DNA from 2 places in the Aminobacterium sp. EBM-42 genome. Region 1 is predicted to be linked to the other one. Evidence: a T-box and tRNA genes for the amino acid it is inferred to sense, from the RefSeq annotation. Region 1 holds a T-box; the other holds one or more tRNA genes.
The links. A T-box is a leader RNA that pairs with one kind of tRNA and senses whether it is charged. The one in region 1 lies ahead of thrS (threonine--tRNA ligase), so its partner is inferred to be a tRNA-Thr.

Region 1 (7,637 bases):
ACCATATACTTTAACCCATGTCGAGTGCAGAATTAGATTTTTTGAAAATTTATGTAGTTTTTCTGAATATGTGCGCAGGTAGTCAAAACATTGCCATATAGAAATATCCGTGGTAATATTCTTTAACCCATTACTAGGATCTACACAAAGCTGTATTTCTTGGTTTTCGGGATTTCATTAATTGAGGTGAACAATTATGTTGGAGAAGGATCAGAAACAGAGGATCATTGAAGAGTACCGCACCCATAATGTGGACACAGGGTCTCCAGAAGTTCAGATTGCCATGTTGACCGTGAGGATTCGTGAGCTTACAGAGCATATGAAGAACCACACAAAGGACTTCCATTCCAGGAGGGGACTTCTTAAGATGGTCGGAAGACGGCGTAAGCTTCTTCGCTATCTGAGGGAGAAAGACTTCAACAGATACCAGACTTTAATTGAACGCCTTGGTCTTCGTCACTAAAAAAACAGAATAAATTTTTATTCAAAGGTTTTTCTGTGCGAGAGCGGATATCCGCTCTCGCACTTTTTTTGTGGGATGTGTTATTCTTATCAAGTACAATACGAAGAGGTAGAAAATTAGAGGAGGAACAATGGATGAAAAAAGTATTTTCAATTGAGATCGGGGGTCATGAAATGACCTTCGAAACGGGGTGTGTGGCCAAACAGGCAAATGGTTCCATAGTGGCTAGGAGCGGGGATACAGTGGTTTTGACCACTACCTGCATTTCTGACACACCTCGTACGGGGATTGACTTTTTCCCCTTGCTAGTTGACTTTGAAGAAAGATATTACTCAGCAGGTAAAATCCCCGGAGGGTTTATCAAACGGGAAGGAAGACCAACTGAAAACGCCATTTTGAGTGCACGTGTCATTGACCGTTCTATACGTTCACTTTTCGATGAAAATCTTCGCTACGACATACATGTTGTTGCTACTGTGCTATCAGTAGATCAGCTTAACCCCCCCAGTGTACTCGCCATTAATGCAGCGTCTGTAGCTCTTATGATCTCTGAAATTCCGTGGGGAGGCCCCATAGGAGCTGTGCGCATCGGCTATATTAATGACCAGTTTGTAGTCAACCCTCTTGAAGAGCAAATGTTGGAATCCAAATTGGATTTGCTCGTATCTGGCCATAAGGACGGCATTACCATGGTTGAGGCGGGAGCTAACGAGGTATCAGAAGAGTTGCTCGTAGATGCTCTGGATCTTGCCCACACTGAAATTAAAAAGATTGTTGCCATGCAAGAAGAGATTCGGAAGCAGATTGGCAAGGAAAAGATAGATATTCCTGAACCAGAATTTTTTGAAGAGATAGATTCATGGCTAGGAGCAGAAATGCAAAAGCATGTATTAGAGGCAGTCAGTATTCACGAGAAAAAACCCAGGGCAGAAAAAATTCGTTACGTTAAAACCACATCTATCGAGCATTTCGCAGAAAATTATCCTGGTACGGAGGCTTATATTTCTGCGGCAGTTGACGAGATGGTGAAGAAAACAATGCGGTCCCGCATTCTTAATGAGCGAGAGCGGGCTGATGGTCGGGCAATGGATGAGATTCGCCCGATTACATGTGAAGTGGGAGTTTTGCCTCGTGTGCATGGTTCAGCTCTTTTTACCCGGGGCGAAACTCAGGCCCTCGTTGTGGCTACTTTGGGGATGATGGGAGTAGATGACCAGATTCTTGACGGCCTTAAACAGGACGAACCGAACAAGAGGTTCATCCTTCACTATAACTTTCCCCCCTATTCAGTTGGAGAAGTTCGTCCCATGCGGGGTCCGGGACGTCGTGAAATAGGGCATGGCGCCTTGGCTGAACGGGCTCTTCGCCCTATAATTCCCGATGAGGTTGAGTTCCCCTATGTGGTCCGTCTTGTTTCAGATATCCTGGAGTCGAACGGATCCAGTTCTCAGGCATCTATTTGCGGGGGAAGCCTTGCTCTTATGAACTCCGGAGTTCCCATTAACAGACATGTCGCTGGCATTGCCATGGGGCTCATAAAGGAAGGGGAAAAAGTAGAGATCTTGAGTGATATTCAGGGTCTTGAAGACCACTATGGTGATATGGACTTTAAAGTGGCCGGAACCCGCGAAGGTGTGACGGCCCTTCAGATGGATAACAAGGCAGGTGGCATTACTAGGGAAGTTCTTAAAAAGGCCCTCAATCAGGCAAAAGAAGGAAGATTGTTTATACTCGAGAAAATGGAATCTGCCATAGAAGAGCCTTCCGGCCTTTCTCCTTACGCGCCAAGGATTTATGTGACCCATATTGATCCTGAAAAAATCAGAGATATCATAGGCCCTGGCGGTAAGGTCATCCGAGGCATTACCCAGGAAACAGGAGTGAAGATCAATGTGGAAGATAATGGAGAAGTATATATAGCCGGAACATCAAGTGAGGGTGTTGAACGCGCACTGGCAATAATAAAGGGGCTTACAAAAGAATTGGAGCCAGGGGAAATATATCTGGGCAAAGTCACTCGGATTATGAATTTCGGGGCTTTTATAGAGTGTTTGCCAGGCAAAGAAGGTCTTCTCCACATAAGCGAAATCAGCCCTCACCGTGTCGGCAAAGTGGAAGATGTTTTTGGTGTTGGGGATACAGTCCTTGTCATGGTCAAAGAAATAGACGATATGGGACGGACTAATCTGACACGCAAGAAACTGTATGACCAGGAAGAAAGGGTTATAAAAGAGGGATTCGGCAAAGCCCTTGAAGAGGAGAAGGCAAAGGAAACCGCTATTGAAGCCAAAGCTGCTTCTGCTCCCCGTCCCGCTCCTGGCCAGCGTCGTGGTGGAAGTCAGGAACGGCCGGACCGTAGGCAGGGTGGACCTCGTCGATGAAGCGTGTAATGGTTAAGGTCGCCCGGCGAAACATAGAAATACCATTACCGGAATATGGAACTCCCTTTTCTGCCGGGGTGGATCTTCGTGCGGCGGAGCCTCTTCTTCTAAAGCCTGGAGAGAGGGGAAGTGTGGGTACTGGTCTCTATGTTGAGCTTCCAGAAGGTTATGAAGCTCAAGTGAGACCAAGAAGCGGTCTCGCTCTTCGTTCCGGTGTTACGGTGCTTAACACTCCAGGGACTATAGATTCTGATTACAGGGGGGAAGTTCGGGTTATCCTTATTAATCTCGGACAGGAACCTTTTCAGGTTATGCCACAGGATAGGATTGCACAAATGATCATAGCCCCTGTGGTTCAGTTAGTATGGGAGGAAAATGAATCCCTTTCAGATTCAGTACGTGGAGAAGGTGGCTTTGGCAGTACCGGTGTGAAGTAAAAGAGTTGACATTCTTACTTTTAGGTAGTATAAATTTCGCCAAATAGAATATGTAAGGCTATGAAGGGAAGAGTAGTTTTACGACCACTGAACAGAGAGTGGAGGCCATGGGCTGAGAGCCTCATGCAGCAGGGTAGACCGAAGACCATTCCTGAGCCGGCATCGAAGCTTGAAGCTTTTTGGCGTAAGATGCAGGGGAACGCCCCTTACAGCGTAAAGAGGGCCAGCTTTATAAGCTGGAACTGGAGTGGAACCGCGATATAGCCCACATCGTCTCCAGAAGGAGAGATGTGGGCATTATTTTTTAGGGGTGATACGCATGTTCGAGCTTAAAAACGCCAATGAGGATATGATAGAAATTGAAAGTGGCAGTGTTCTTAATGTATTGAAGCGCTGGGAGATGCATAAAGAGGCTGTGGCAGCCAAGATTAACGGTCGTTATGTTGATCTCTCAGCTGAGATCGCAGAGAGCGGATTGTTAGAAGCTATAGATGGCGCCAGCGAAGAGGGGCTTGATATTATACGGCACTCAGCAGCTCACCTTATGGCTCAGGCTTTTCAATCTCTTTATCCGGAAGCTCACTTTGGGATAGGCCCATCCATTAAAAACGGATTCTACTATGATATGGAACTCCCGGAATCAATTTCGGAGGAAGCGCTTCCAAAAATTGAAAAGGAAATGAAACGTCTTGCGAAGCGTGCTTTCCCCATAGAGCGCCAGATTTTGAAAAAAGAAGAAGCGATTGCCTTTTTTAAAGAGCGTGGAGAAAAGTACAAAGTGGAATTGATAGAGGAGATAGAAGATGGGACTGTGAGTCTGTACAGGCAGGGAGACTATGTAGACCTTTGCAGAGGGCCTCACGTACCGAATACTTCATGGATAAAGCATTTTAAACTTCTTTCAGTAGCCGGAGCTTATTGGAGGGGCGATGAAAAAAACATAATGTTGACCCGTGTCTACGGAACGGCTTTTGCAGATGAGGAATCTCTTCAAACTTATATAACAAGACTTGAAGAAGCGAAGAATAGAGACCACCGTAAAATAGGCAAAGAACTCGACCTTTTCAGTATTCAGCCCGAAGGTCCTGGATTTCCCTTCTTCCACCCCAAGGGCATGGCTATACTGAACAAGCTCACTGAGTTCTGGCGACAAGTTCACGAAAAGAACGGGTACTGCGAGATTCGAACCCCTCTTATTCTTGATCGCAGTCTTTGGATTCGTTCTGGGCATTGGGATCACTATCGTGACAACATGTATTTTACAGAGATCGACGAGATGCCTTTTGCCATTAAACCAATGAATTGCCCTGGTGGAATTCTTATTTATAAAAGTCAGATAAGAAGTTATCGTGATCTTCCCTTGCGGATGGCGGAATTAGGGATAGTCCACCGCCACGAGCGATCAGGTGTTCTTCATGGTTTAATGCGAGTACGTTGTTTTACGCAGGATGATGCTCATCTTTACTGCACACCAGAGCAGGTTAAAGATGAGATCAAAGGGATTATGTATCTTTGCCAGTACATATATAGGGATATCTTTGGCTTTAAATATACAATGGAGCTTTCTACCCGTCCTGAGAACTCCATGGGGTCAGAAGAACAGTGGAATATAGCTGAAACTGCCTTGAAAGAAGCTCTGGAAGAAACTAATATGCAATATCGCGTCAATCCTGGTGACGGCGCTTTTTATGGTCCCAAGATAGATTTCCACCTTGAGGATTGTATCGGACGTACATGGCAGTGTGGAACAATTCAGCTTGATTTCCAGATGCCTGAAAAATTCGACTTGACATTCGTCGGAGCTGACGGAAAAGAACATCGGCCCGTAATGCTTCACAGAACAATTCTGGGAAGTCTGGAACGGTTCTTCGGAATACTCATAGAACAGTTCGCTGGAGCTTTTCCTTATTGGTTAGCGCCTGTACAGGTCCGTTTGCTTCCTATCTCGGAAGATTTTCTTGATTATGCACGATTGGTTCAGGCGAAATTGGTTGCTAATAATATCAGGGTTGAAATAGATAGCAGAGATGAAAAGCTGGGGAAGAAGATCAGAGATGCCCAGATTCAGAAAATCCCATACATGGCCGTTATCGGAGAAAAAGAAGTTGCCAGCGATCAGGTCGCGCCTAGAGAGCGGAGCAGAGGGGATCTTGGTGCAATGTCAATCAACAGTTTTATTGATGTTTTAATGGAAGAAAAGAATCCGCTACTTAACAAGTAATTGCCAGATTTCAGCAGCTGTGATATAGTTTCTTAGTCTAAAGAAGAGGCCCACCCTCTCACCTGACGACGCAAGGCGTTGTTGTCTGGTCGAAACCATAACACTCTTTGAGAGTATTGCTTTGTATGTGTGAGGGTCGGTGGAAATCCATCGGCCCTTTTTTATATTATCACGGAGGTGAAGTGTTATAGCCAAAAGAGAAGCAGGGGAACCCCGCGTCAATGATGAAATCACTGTGAGTGAAGTGTTATTGATTGACGATAACGGAGTCAAAATAGGTGTCACCAAAATAGAGGATGCTTTACGTATGGCAGAAGAGAGAAATCTTGATCTAGTTGAGGTGGCTCCCCAGGCTAAAGTGCCAGTTTGCCGTATCCTTGATTATGGCAAATATCGTTATCAACTGCAGAAAAAAGAAAAAGATGCACGAAAGAAACAGAAGGGACAAACCCTAAAAGAAATCAAAATGCGTCCGAAAATCGATGAACACGACTATAATTTTAAGGTTAAGGCTGTTATGAATTTCTTGAAATGCGGACACCGGGTAAAAGTTTCTATTTTTTTCAGAGGTCGTGAGATGGCTTTCCTTGATAAAGGGCGCAATGTCCTTGCAAGAGTGGTTCATGACACAGAGAGTTTAGGCAAGGTAGAAGCAGAACCTCGTATGGAAGGTCGTTATATGAGAATGATGCTCACACCTTTAGGGCCGACAAAAACAAAGGAAACAAACAAACAGGATAAAAATCAGGAAGAAGTTGAACAGTCAGAGTAATAATCTTACAGAACAACTCTTTGGTGTAGTGTTTTAGTATACTTAACAGTGTGAAAGGAGGGTATTACTATGCCTAAGTTGAAATCTCATTCAGGAGCAAAAAAGAGATTCTCTTCAACCGGAACAGGCAAGTTCAGCTATAGAAAAAATGGAAGAGGGCATCTTTTGACAGGAAAGAGCAGAAGTCGTCTTCGTCGTCTCCGTAAAACGGGGTATGTTCCAGAAACATTGGCTGGAGATCTAAAAAAGCTGCTTCCCTATAGCTAGGGGTCGATTTCACGTATAAAATAAAGAATTTATGATTAAGAGAGGTGACATGCTATGCCTCGTGTTAAGGGTGGTAGCGTTAGTAATAAAAAAAGGAAAAAGCTATTTTCCATCACAAAAGGGTATTGGGGCAAAAAGAAGAATGTTTATAGAAGAGCGAGGGAAGCTTTTCTTAAATCTCTGTCTAGAGCCTATGATGACCGCAAACTGAAGAAAAGAGATTTTAGGCGTTTGTGGATCACTCGTATAAATGCGGCTGCGCGGGCCCAGGGGATGAGCTATAGTTCGCTTATAGCCGGACTTAAAAAAGCGGGCATTGGAATTAACAGAAAAATGCTTTCAGAACTGGCCATCAACGATATGCCGGCCTTTGCAAAATTGGTTGAACAAGCCCGTAATGCGTTAGGACAGTAGTTTTGAAAACGTATAGTTCTCTCCGAGTAGAGAGAACCATTGTAGCAGGGTTCCTATCGCTGATAGTGATAGGAACCCTGCTTATATGGGCCTTTAATTTGGAGGGAGAGCACTCTATCGCAGTTGTAGACGCTTTATTTACGGCGACATCTGCTGTTTGTGTTACAGGATTGACTGTTGTAGACACCGGTAAAGATCTGACGTTATTGTCTCAATGGGTTGTCCTTGTCCTTATACAACTGGGAGGACTTGGGGTTATGACTGCCGCTACGACCCTTCTACTACTTTTCAGACAAAAAATAGGGATACGCCAACGTTTGCTTTTTGCGGGAGGTCTTGGACTCGATACGCCGGCAGGAGCCATTAAGCTTCTTATCCTCATATTGAAGATGACTGTTGCAATAGAGGTGGCTGGGGCCGTCCCCCTTTTCATAGCATTTGTTCGGGACTACAACCCGGCGCGGGCTTTATATCTGGCTTTATTTCATAGCATTAGTGCTTTCTGCAACGCAGGTTTTTCTCCTTTCTCAACGGGCTTGCAAGGTTATGCTCATACTTTTCTTGTTCCCGCCACTATTATGCTTCTAATTATTTTAGGTGGTGCAGGCTTTCTTGTTCTTTTGGGAATAGCCCGATATATGAGAAGGGGTGAACCATTGACACCTCACTGCCACCTTGTCAT
Region 2 (7,637 bases), on a different contig from region 1:
ATGAAAGTATCAGATGGAAAGAAACTCCTACAGGCAGAAGAAGCAGAAAAACTGATAGATATGGAGTCTGTAGCCAGAGAAGCACTGGATAAGGCCCAGGAAGAGGGCATTATATTCATTGATGAGATAGATAAGGTGGTTGCCCGAGGAACTTCCAGCGGTCCTGATGTAAGTCGAGAAGGAGTGCAACGAGACCTTCTCCCTATCGTAGAAGGATCTACCGTGCAGACAAAATACGGCACGGTAAAAACAGATCATATCCTCTTTATTGCAGCAGGGGCATTCTCGAGTGTTAAGCCCTCTGACCTGGTACCGGAACTCCAGGGCCGTTTCCCCATTCGGGTGGAATTGCAGCCCCTTGGGAGAGAAGAGTTGGCCCGCATACTTGTGGAGCCCGAAAACAGTTTAATAAAGCAATATCAGGCACTTTTAAGCACAGAGCGCATTGAAGTGCGGTTTTCAGAAGATGCCATTGAGGAAATAGCGGCAATGGCCGAAAAAATGAATGCTGAGATGGAGAATATAGGAGCCCGGCGACTCCATACCATGGTGGAGCAGCTTCTCGAAGAAATCAGTTTTACTGCGCCAGAGCGGCAAGGTGAAGTGGTTGATATTGACGCGCAGTTTGTAAAGGAGAGGCTTTCGCCTCTTATGGAAGACACAGACTTACGAAAGTATTTGCTTTAAATCATGCAGGAGGGATCGGAAATGGTAAAAAGTGACAAAAAAGTAGCAGAGAATAAGATTGGAATAGTTGATGACCCAGCAATGAAAGATTTGCTTGATAAGACTCGCCAGGTAGGCAGGGCCCTTCAGAATCGGCGGGAAGGGACGAAACCAGATTATAGCAAATTGGCAAAACTTCTTTGTGAATTCTCAACAGCCAATGTCTATATCATTAACAGAGAAGGGCGGATACTAGGGCATTCATGGGTTAGCGAGTATCATTCAGAAGCAGTGGCGAATTTCCTTGAAAGGGGATATATGCCAGAAAGTTTTGTGGAAAAAATGAACCAGCATAGAGAGTCCATTTTGAGTGAAACAGATGGATATCTTTTCGATGATGAGGTCGCTCCGAAAGAAGCTCCAGAAAAGCATCTATTGTATGTTCCTATCTATAGCGCGGCAGAACGGCTGGGGACATTGCTTCTCGTAAGGTTCTTCAACCCCTTCTACATGAAAGATCTCATTTTGGCAGAATATCTTGCCACTCTCGTAGGTATCGAAATACTCCATGACCGAACACGAAGTATAGAAGAACGGGCGAGAGAACGCCTTGTGGTACAGATGGCTATGCGTGCTCTCTCCTACTCCGAAGTAGAGTCTGTAAAGCATATCATCGCAGAGCTTGGAGCTTATGAAGGAGTTGTCATTGCAAGCAAAGTGGCGGATCGTGTGGGAGTTACAAGAAGTGTCATTGTAAATGCCTTGAGAAAGCTGGAGAGCGCTGGGATTATCGAAAGCAGAAGCCTAGGCATGAAAGGAACCTTTATTAAGATATTAAGTCCTCTTTTTATAGAAGAACTTGGGATGGTTCTTACCCAGAATAATTAACAATAAAACAGTGAAAGGGGCTGATCAGCCCCTTTCACTGTCCTTTCCCCTTTCGAGTGGAGCACAACACAGGAGAGATGCATACATGGGAAAAAGAGTGCTCATAGTTGACGACGCCGTTTTTATGAGGATAATACTGAAAGATATTCTTTTAAATAATAATTTTGAGGTTGCGGGAGAAGCTGAGAACGGGAAAGTTGCGGTGGAGGCTTATCAGAGGCTTCATCCTGACATCGTGACAATGGATATATCAATGCCGAAGATGGATGGCATTGATGCGCTCAGGGCCATAAGAGCTTTAGATCCTGAGGCCAAGATTATTATGGTGAGTGCCATGGGACAGCAACCTATGGTCAGAGAGGCGATCAAAGCCGGGGCGCTGGATTTTATTGTGAAGCCTTTTCAGCCGGATCGGATAGTGGAAGCTCTGAGCAGGGCCTTGGCCTGGATTGTTCCATAGTTCACCAATAGAGGCACGGTATCTATATAATATAAATTGCTTCGAATAAGAATAGGATATTAAAGAGACTGGAACGCCAGTAATTTGATATAATTCCAAAACAGATCTTTTTGTCTAACTAGTTTTTAAAAAAGATTTTATATTAGCCTTCTGGAGGGTAGAAAAACTGATGGTAGAAGATAAGAGGAGTGACCAGGCTCCCGTGAGTGTCGGGGATACGGTCGAATGTGAAGTGGAGCAGATCATGCCTTATGGTGCTTTTGTACGCCTTTCCACGGGACAGAGAGCGATGATTCACATTTCAGAACTCTCGTATAGCTACGTTAAGAAAGTGGAAGATGTTCTTGAGGTCGGCAAGAAGGTAACGGCGAAAGTGATCAAGATTGACGAAAAAAACCGGATTGATCTTTCCTTGAAAAAAATGGAAGAACGTCCTCCTGTTGCTCCTTCTGCTCCTAAAGAGACAGAGGATAACTTTGAAAAAAAGCTATCGAATTTCCTAAAAATTAGCGATCAGAAAATAGCGGATCTCAATAGCAAGTTAAATAATGCGAAAGCGAGCAAAAAACGGAGCAAAAGAAGCAAATGACCCGAATAATAACAAAGCAGGGGAGCTTAAGCTCCCCTGCTTTGTATTGGAGCCTTACGAAAGAAGATATTGAAATTGTGAAGCGTCAAATGGTTCATCGCAAGTTTGAAAACGACATCGTGGCAGGAGTGGTCTATTACTGCCAATGGGGGGCTCCACAAGTTCTTCTATGCAGGCCAATGGTGAAGAAAAGGCCTTTCCCCACGTCTTTTTGGTTAACGTGCCCCTATCTTATTCAGAAGTGCGGCGAACTTGAATCTCAACAGGGAGTGAAGGCTTTAGAAGAATATCTACAGAAAAGGGTTTCTCTCCATGATTGGATTCTTTATCATGTGCTTCATATGAATATACGCATGTCCCTTTTTCCTCCAGCCCAAAGAATGTACCTTCAAAAAAGACGCCCTTCATTATGGAAGGCTTTGCGTCGGGGAGGAGTAGGAGGGATTCAGGATAAAAATTCTTTTAAAGTAAAATGCCTTCATCTTCATGTCGCTTCATGGTTAACGCTGAGAACACACCCTGCCGGAGAGTGGCTGCATCAAAACCTGCAACAGGTTAGCTGTCCCGTTCCAGAGTGCTACCCATGTTTTATAAAAGGAGGGGGAAGGAATGTGGAAAGGGCGCTTTAGTGAAGAAACAGCAGAAATCGTTTTGAACTACACCCAGTCTCTTGATCTGGACTGGTGCCTTGCTCCCTTTGATATCCAGGGGAGCATTGCCCATGAGAGAATGCTTGTTTCTGTCGGTCTTTTGTCCCCTGACGAAGGAGAAAAAATAGAAGGCGGACTTCGTCAGGTCTTACAAGAAATAGAAGAGAAAAGTTTTATCCCCTCTATTGAATTAGAAGATGTGCATATGAACATAGAGCACCGTCTTACTCAATTGCTCGGACCTCTGGGGGCGAAGCTTCATACTGGTCGTAGCCGCAACGACCAGATTGCTACGACGTTGCGCCTTTATTTACGTGATAGACTGCAAAAGGTTCAACAAGGCATGTTCACCCTTCTTGAGGCAGTTCTGGAAAGAGCCCATGCTCATCGCCATATTGTTGTTCCGGGATACACTCACTTACAGCAGGCTCAGCCAGTGAGCATGGGCCATTACTGGATGTCCCATTTTCAGGCATTTCGAAGGGATTGCATCCGTCTTCAGGCTGCTCTGGACTCACTGGAAGATTGCCCTCTCGGCGCAGGGGCCCTTGCAGGTTCAACATTGCCTCTTGATCGTTTTTATACTGCGAAGGAGCTTGGATTTAAGAATCCGACGGAGAACAGTCTTGATTCTGTAGCCCATAGAGATTATTTACTTGATTATCACTATTTTGCGGCGGTGTTTGCAATACATTGCAGCAGATTGGCCGAGGATTTTATTATTTATAATAGTCAGGAATTTGGCTGGCTTAAACTTCCTGACGCTTTCTGCACGGGCTCGAGCATGATGCCCCAGAAGAAAAATCCCGACGTATTGGAGCTGACCCGTGGAAGGACAGGACAAATCATAGGACACTTCGTTGATTTGCTTGTTATGCTAAAAGGACTGCCCATGACATATAATCGGGATTTGCAGGAAGATAAACGAGGTCTTCTGGCATCTCTTGCCGTTATTCTCTCGATTATAGAAATTCTGCCAGAGTTTTTGTCTCGTGTAGAAGTTGAGGAAAAAAGAGCTGTTTTAGGAATGGAAAATGGTATGATCCTTGCTACCGATGTGGCCGAGTATCTGGTTAAGGAAGGTGTTCCTTTCAGAGACGCTCACTGGAAAGCCGGACAGCTTGTTCGCTATTGTCTCGATAACGGGCGGTCTCTTCTGGATCTGACCCTGTCTGAGTGGAAAGCTATTATTCCAGAAGCGAAAGAAGACCTTTTATCCATTCTTTCTCTTAAAGAGAGTGTTGCCAGGCGGCAAACCTATGGAGGAACAGGTTTTATATGTGTAGATCGGCAAATAGAGGAAGGGGATGGGTGGCTCGCGTCTCAAAAGAAGAGAGATGACGCCTGCTCTTCCAGTTGAATATGAAACCAAGTAAAGGCAGGCAAAAGCTATTTGGCAGGCCGAGATTGCCCTTATCAGAAAACTTTCAATCCTGAGATTTTTAAAAAGGGCTTGACTTGCGGCGTTTTTTCTGTAGAATAAACCCTTGCGTAACGGCAGTAACAGGTCGAATGCACGAGCCGTTAGCTCAGTTGGCAGAGCACCGGACTTTTAATCCGGGCGTCGTGGGTTCGACTCCCACACGGCTCACCATAGCGGTCCCATCGTCCAGTGGTCTAGGACACAGCCCTTTCAAGGCTGCGACACGGGTTCAAATCCCGTTGGGACCGCCATTTTTAAATTTAACTGCCGGTGTAGCTCAGTTGGTAGAGCAGCGCACTCGTAATGCGCAGGTCTCCAGTTCAAGTCTGGACACCGGCTCCAGTAATAGCAAGGGCTCCCGAAAATCTCGGGGGCTCTCTTTTTTACCCGTGTGTCACCCGTGTGTCACCCGAAAAAATACCAACTCCCATACTCATACTTCCACCCATAATTCTTTTTTAAAAATCTGACCAAAAGACTCTCCCTATATAAAGACTAAATATTGCATCTTCTTATTTTTTAGGGCTTTCTTTGTTTTGTGATACCCCCCGCAGGAAAACTAGCTTGTACATCCTGGAAAGTGGAGGTACATAGCTATGGCACGGACAAAAAAAGAAAATGGGGAAGTCAAGGTTACTCTTATCGGTGGAGTGCCGAAAATGGTGTTCACCACGAAACAGGCAGCGGAATATCTCGAAATCTCGTACTCGTACCTGAGGACCATACGAATGACGGGAAAAATCAAGGACCGAATGGGGCCTCCGCCTGATATTTCCATTGCTGGGGCCACCCGGTATCTGAAGGAAGACTTGGACGCGTGGTTGCGCCGGCTGCCAAAAAACTATAGAGGGGGCCCTGTACCGGTTCCGCAGGAGTCTGAGCACACCGGCGGGGAGATGTAGTTATGAACCTTCCTGATGTACTCCCTGTTGTCGATTTTTCCGAGGGGGTTTTTATGTCCCCTCGCGAACGCCTTTTTGTTCTTCCTGGATTACTGGCAGGTAAGGCCGGCACCCTTTCAGCCCCCGGCGGGACAGGGAAAAGTTTTTTGCTACTGGAGATGGCGATGTCTGTCGCATCAGGCCAGACACTCATCCCGGGGCTCACGCCGATGGTACCGGGCCCTGTGCGCTATTTATCTTTTGAAGAGGACTATGATGATATTCACAACCGCTTGGTGTCACTTTTTTTGGAATTCGTTGACCTGACCACGCCTCCCGTAGAAACCTTTTTTCCGTCCCCACTCGAGGGGGCAAGTTTACCTTTAATAAGAAGGGGCGGTGTGGAAAATTCTGAGGCAAAAGCCTGGCTGGAGCGGCAGTGCGAGGGAATGCGACTGGTCATACTGGATCCGCTGAGTCGCTTGCACGAAGCCAATGAAAATGACAATGGTGAAATGAAACGACTCCTCTGGGTTCTCGGAGAAGTTGCTGGGAGGACGAGGTGCGCTATTCTGGTGGCGCATCACACCAGTAAGGCGGCCGTACTCAATGGTGCGGGTGCCAGTCAGCAGTCTCCCAGAGGGGCAAGCAGCATCGTAGACGATGGGCGGTGCACTATGACCCTGAGCAGGGTACCCGCAGCGGACGACTTGGGGATTCCTGAGGATAACCCCCTCGCCCTAACTTGGGTTAAGGTCAACGGGTGTCGGCTCCCGGACCCTGTGCTTCTGCACAGGACCCGCACAGGTATTCTTGTGGCGGCGGAGGACAAGAAGGGAGGAATGTACCGGTGACGAAGGATAACTGTGTCGTACAGGTACCCCAGCCCTTAGTCCATTTTCCGCCTTTTTTCCCGGTGCAGGTACCTGCCAAGGGTTTTGACCTAAAAAAAATCAATGACTACGGAGACATTATCAGCGTGTCTGCCCCTGAAACTCCTCGCGTGAGGGAGTTACTGGTGTTCTTGGCAGCTTTGACGTTTGTCCAGGCCGATGATGTTGAAACTGACGGGACCCGAGTCACACTGACCATACACGGCAAAGAGTGGCGCAGACGCGCCGGATTTGGTCGTACGAAACAGGACAGGGCTGCGTGGGAGCGGGCAATTAAAATTCTGACAGGTGTGCAGTATGACATAGAAGTAGATGGTGCTCGCGGGGATGGCCGGAAATATAAACAGCGTCGTAAACCACTGCCGTTTCGTCGTGTGATTCTAACTGGAATTTTTAATGATGTTACGTTTCAAAAGCACGAAGACACGGTTACCCTTTCAATTCTTGCCGACTTTGTAAAAGGCTTGGATGTGACTGGTCTAAGGATTTCCCTAACCCATCTGCTATCCCTGCGAGGGAACATTGCCAGACTACTGGCGTACACTCTTTATGGCAGACAGGCCTGGGTGGGGACTTGGCAGCAGCTGGGAAAGCTCGCAGAAATTGACGGCTGGGAAGCAAGCTGGAAGCAAAAGCAGGCACTAAAAAAAACGTTGATTGAGCTAGCTTCTGGAGGTTTTAGGGTAGAGGTTGGAGAAGAACAGATAAAAATTTCACGTAAAAAAGGGAGTCTAGGAGCAATTTTTGAGGTGTAGATTTCTGGTAGAAAAGAGTAGAATTCTGGTAGAAAAGAGTAGAATTCTGGTATGTTAAAGCGATGCGAATTGTTGGTATTACACGTTTTGAACGAGTATAAAATGTGCTTAAGTCTTAAAGACTTAAAGAAAGGAAAGCAAAACCAGGGGCATTAGATACCCCTGGTTTTTTTATGAAAAAGGAAAAACTGGAGCTCACGCACACGTCCGCCCTCCCCGCCCCCCCCCCACAGGGGGGCGGGTGATAAGGGCAAAGGAACCTCTTGAATTCCTTGCCCGGAGGGCTTCCCCCCTCAAGTAGCTGTGAGTACAGGGACGGAGGCGCTCGGCCACAGGCGGAGCTGAAGAGCGAAGCCAAGGCCGGGCTGTAGCCTCCGCTCTTCTCCTCCCTTTGTTGCATCCAGACAGATTTTTAAAGATTTTTCGTGTGGA

Region 2: it has a tRNA-Thr gene. The T-box ahead of thrS (threonine--tRNA ligase) is inferred to sense a tRNA for this amino acid. The anticodon was not compared.

The regions. Positions count from the first base shown of each region.
Region 1 covers NZ_MPPC01000027.1:71,663-79,299, reverse strand. The annotation lists gene rpsO (30S ribosomal protein S15) at 197-463, shown strand; gene BUC50_RS08940 (polyribonucleotide nucleotidyltransferase) at 598-2,844, shown strand; gene dut (dUTP diphosphatase) at 2,841-3,281, shown strand; T-box leader at 3,333-3,562, shown strand; gene thrS (threonine--tRNA ligase) at 3,601-5,502, shown strand; gene infC (translation initiation factor IF-3) at 5,690-6,274, shown strand; gene rpmI (50S ribosomal protein L35) at 6,344-6,541, shown strand; gene rplT (50S ribosomal protein L20) at 6,596-6,955, shown strand; gene BUC50_RS08910 (TrkH family potassium uptake protein) at 6,958-7,637, shown strand, end outside.
Region 2 covers NZ_MPPC01000025.1:121,610-129,246, reverse strand. The annotation lists gene hslU (ATP-dependent protease ATPase subunit HslU) at 1-687, shown strand, start outside; gene codY (GTP-sensing pleiotropic transcriptional regulator CodY) at 709-1,554, shown strand; gene BUC50_RS07975 (response regulator) at 1,640-2,014, shown strand; gene BUC50_RS07970 (S1 RNA-binding domain-containing protein) at 2,184-2,603, shown strand; gene BUC50_RS07965 (DUF501 domain-containing protein) at 2,645-3,232, shown strand; gene argH (argininosuccinate lyase) at 3,213-4,613, shown strand; tRNA gene BUC50_RS07955 (tRNA-Lys) at 4,772-4,847, shown strand; tRNA gene BUC50_RS07950 (tRNA-Glu) at 4,852-4,927, shown strand; tRNA gene BUC50_RS07945 (tRNA-Thr) at 4,943-5,018, shown strand; gene BUC50_RS07940 (helix-turn-helix domain-containing protein) at 5,273-5,578, shown strand; gene BUC50_RS07935 (helicase RepA family protein) at 5,581-6,411, shown strand; gene BUC50_RS07930 (hypothetical protein) at 6,408-7,205, shown strand.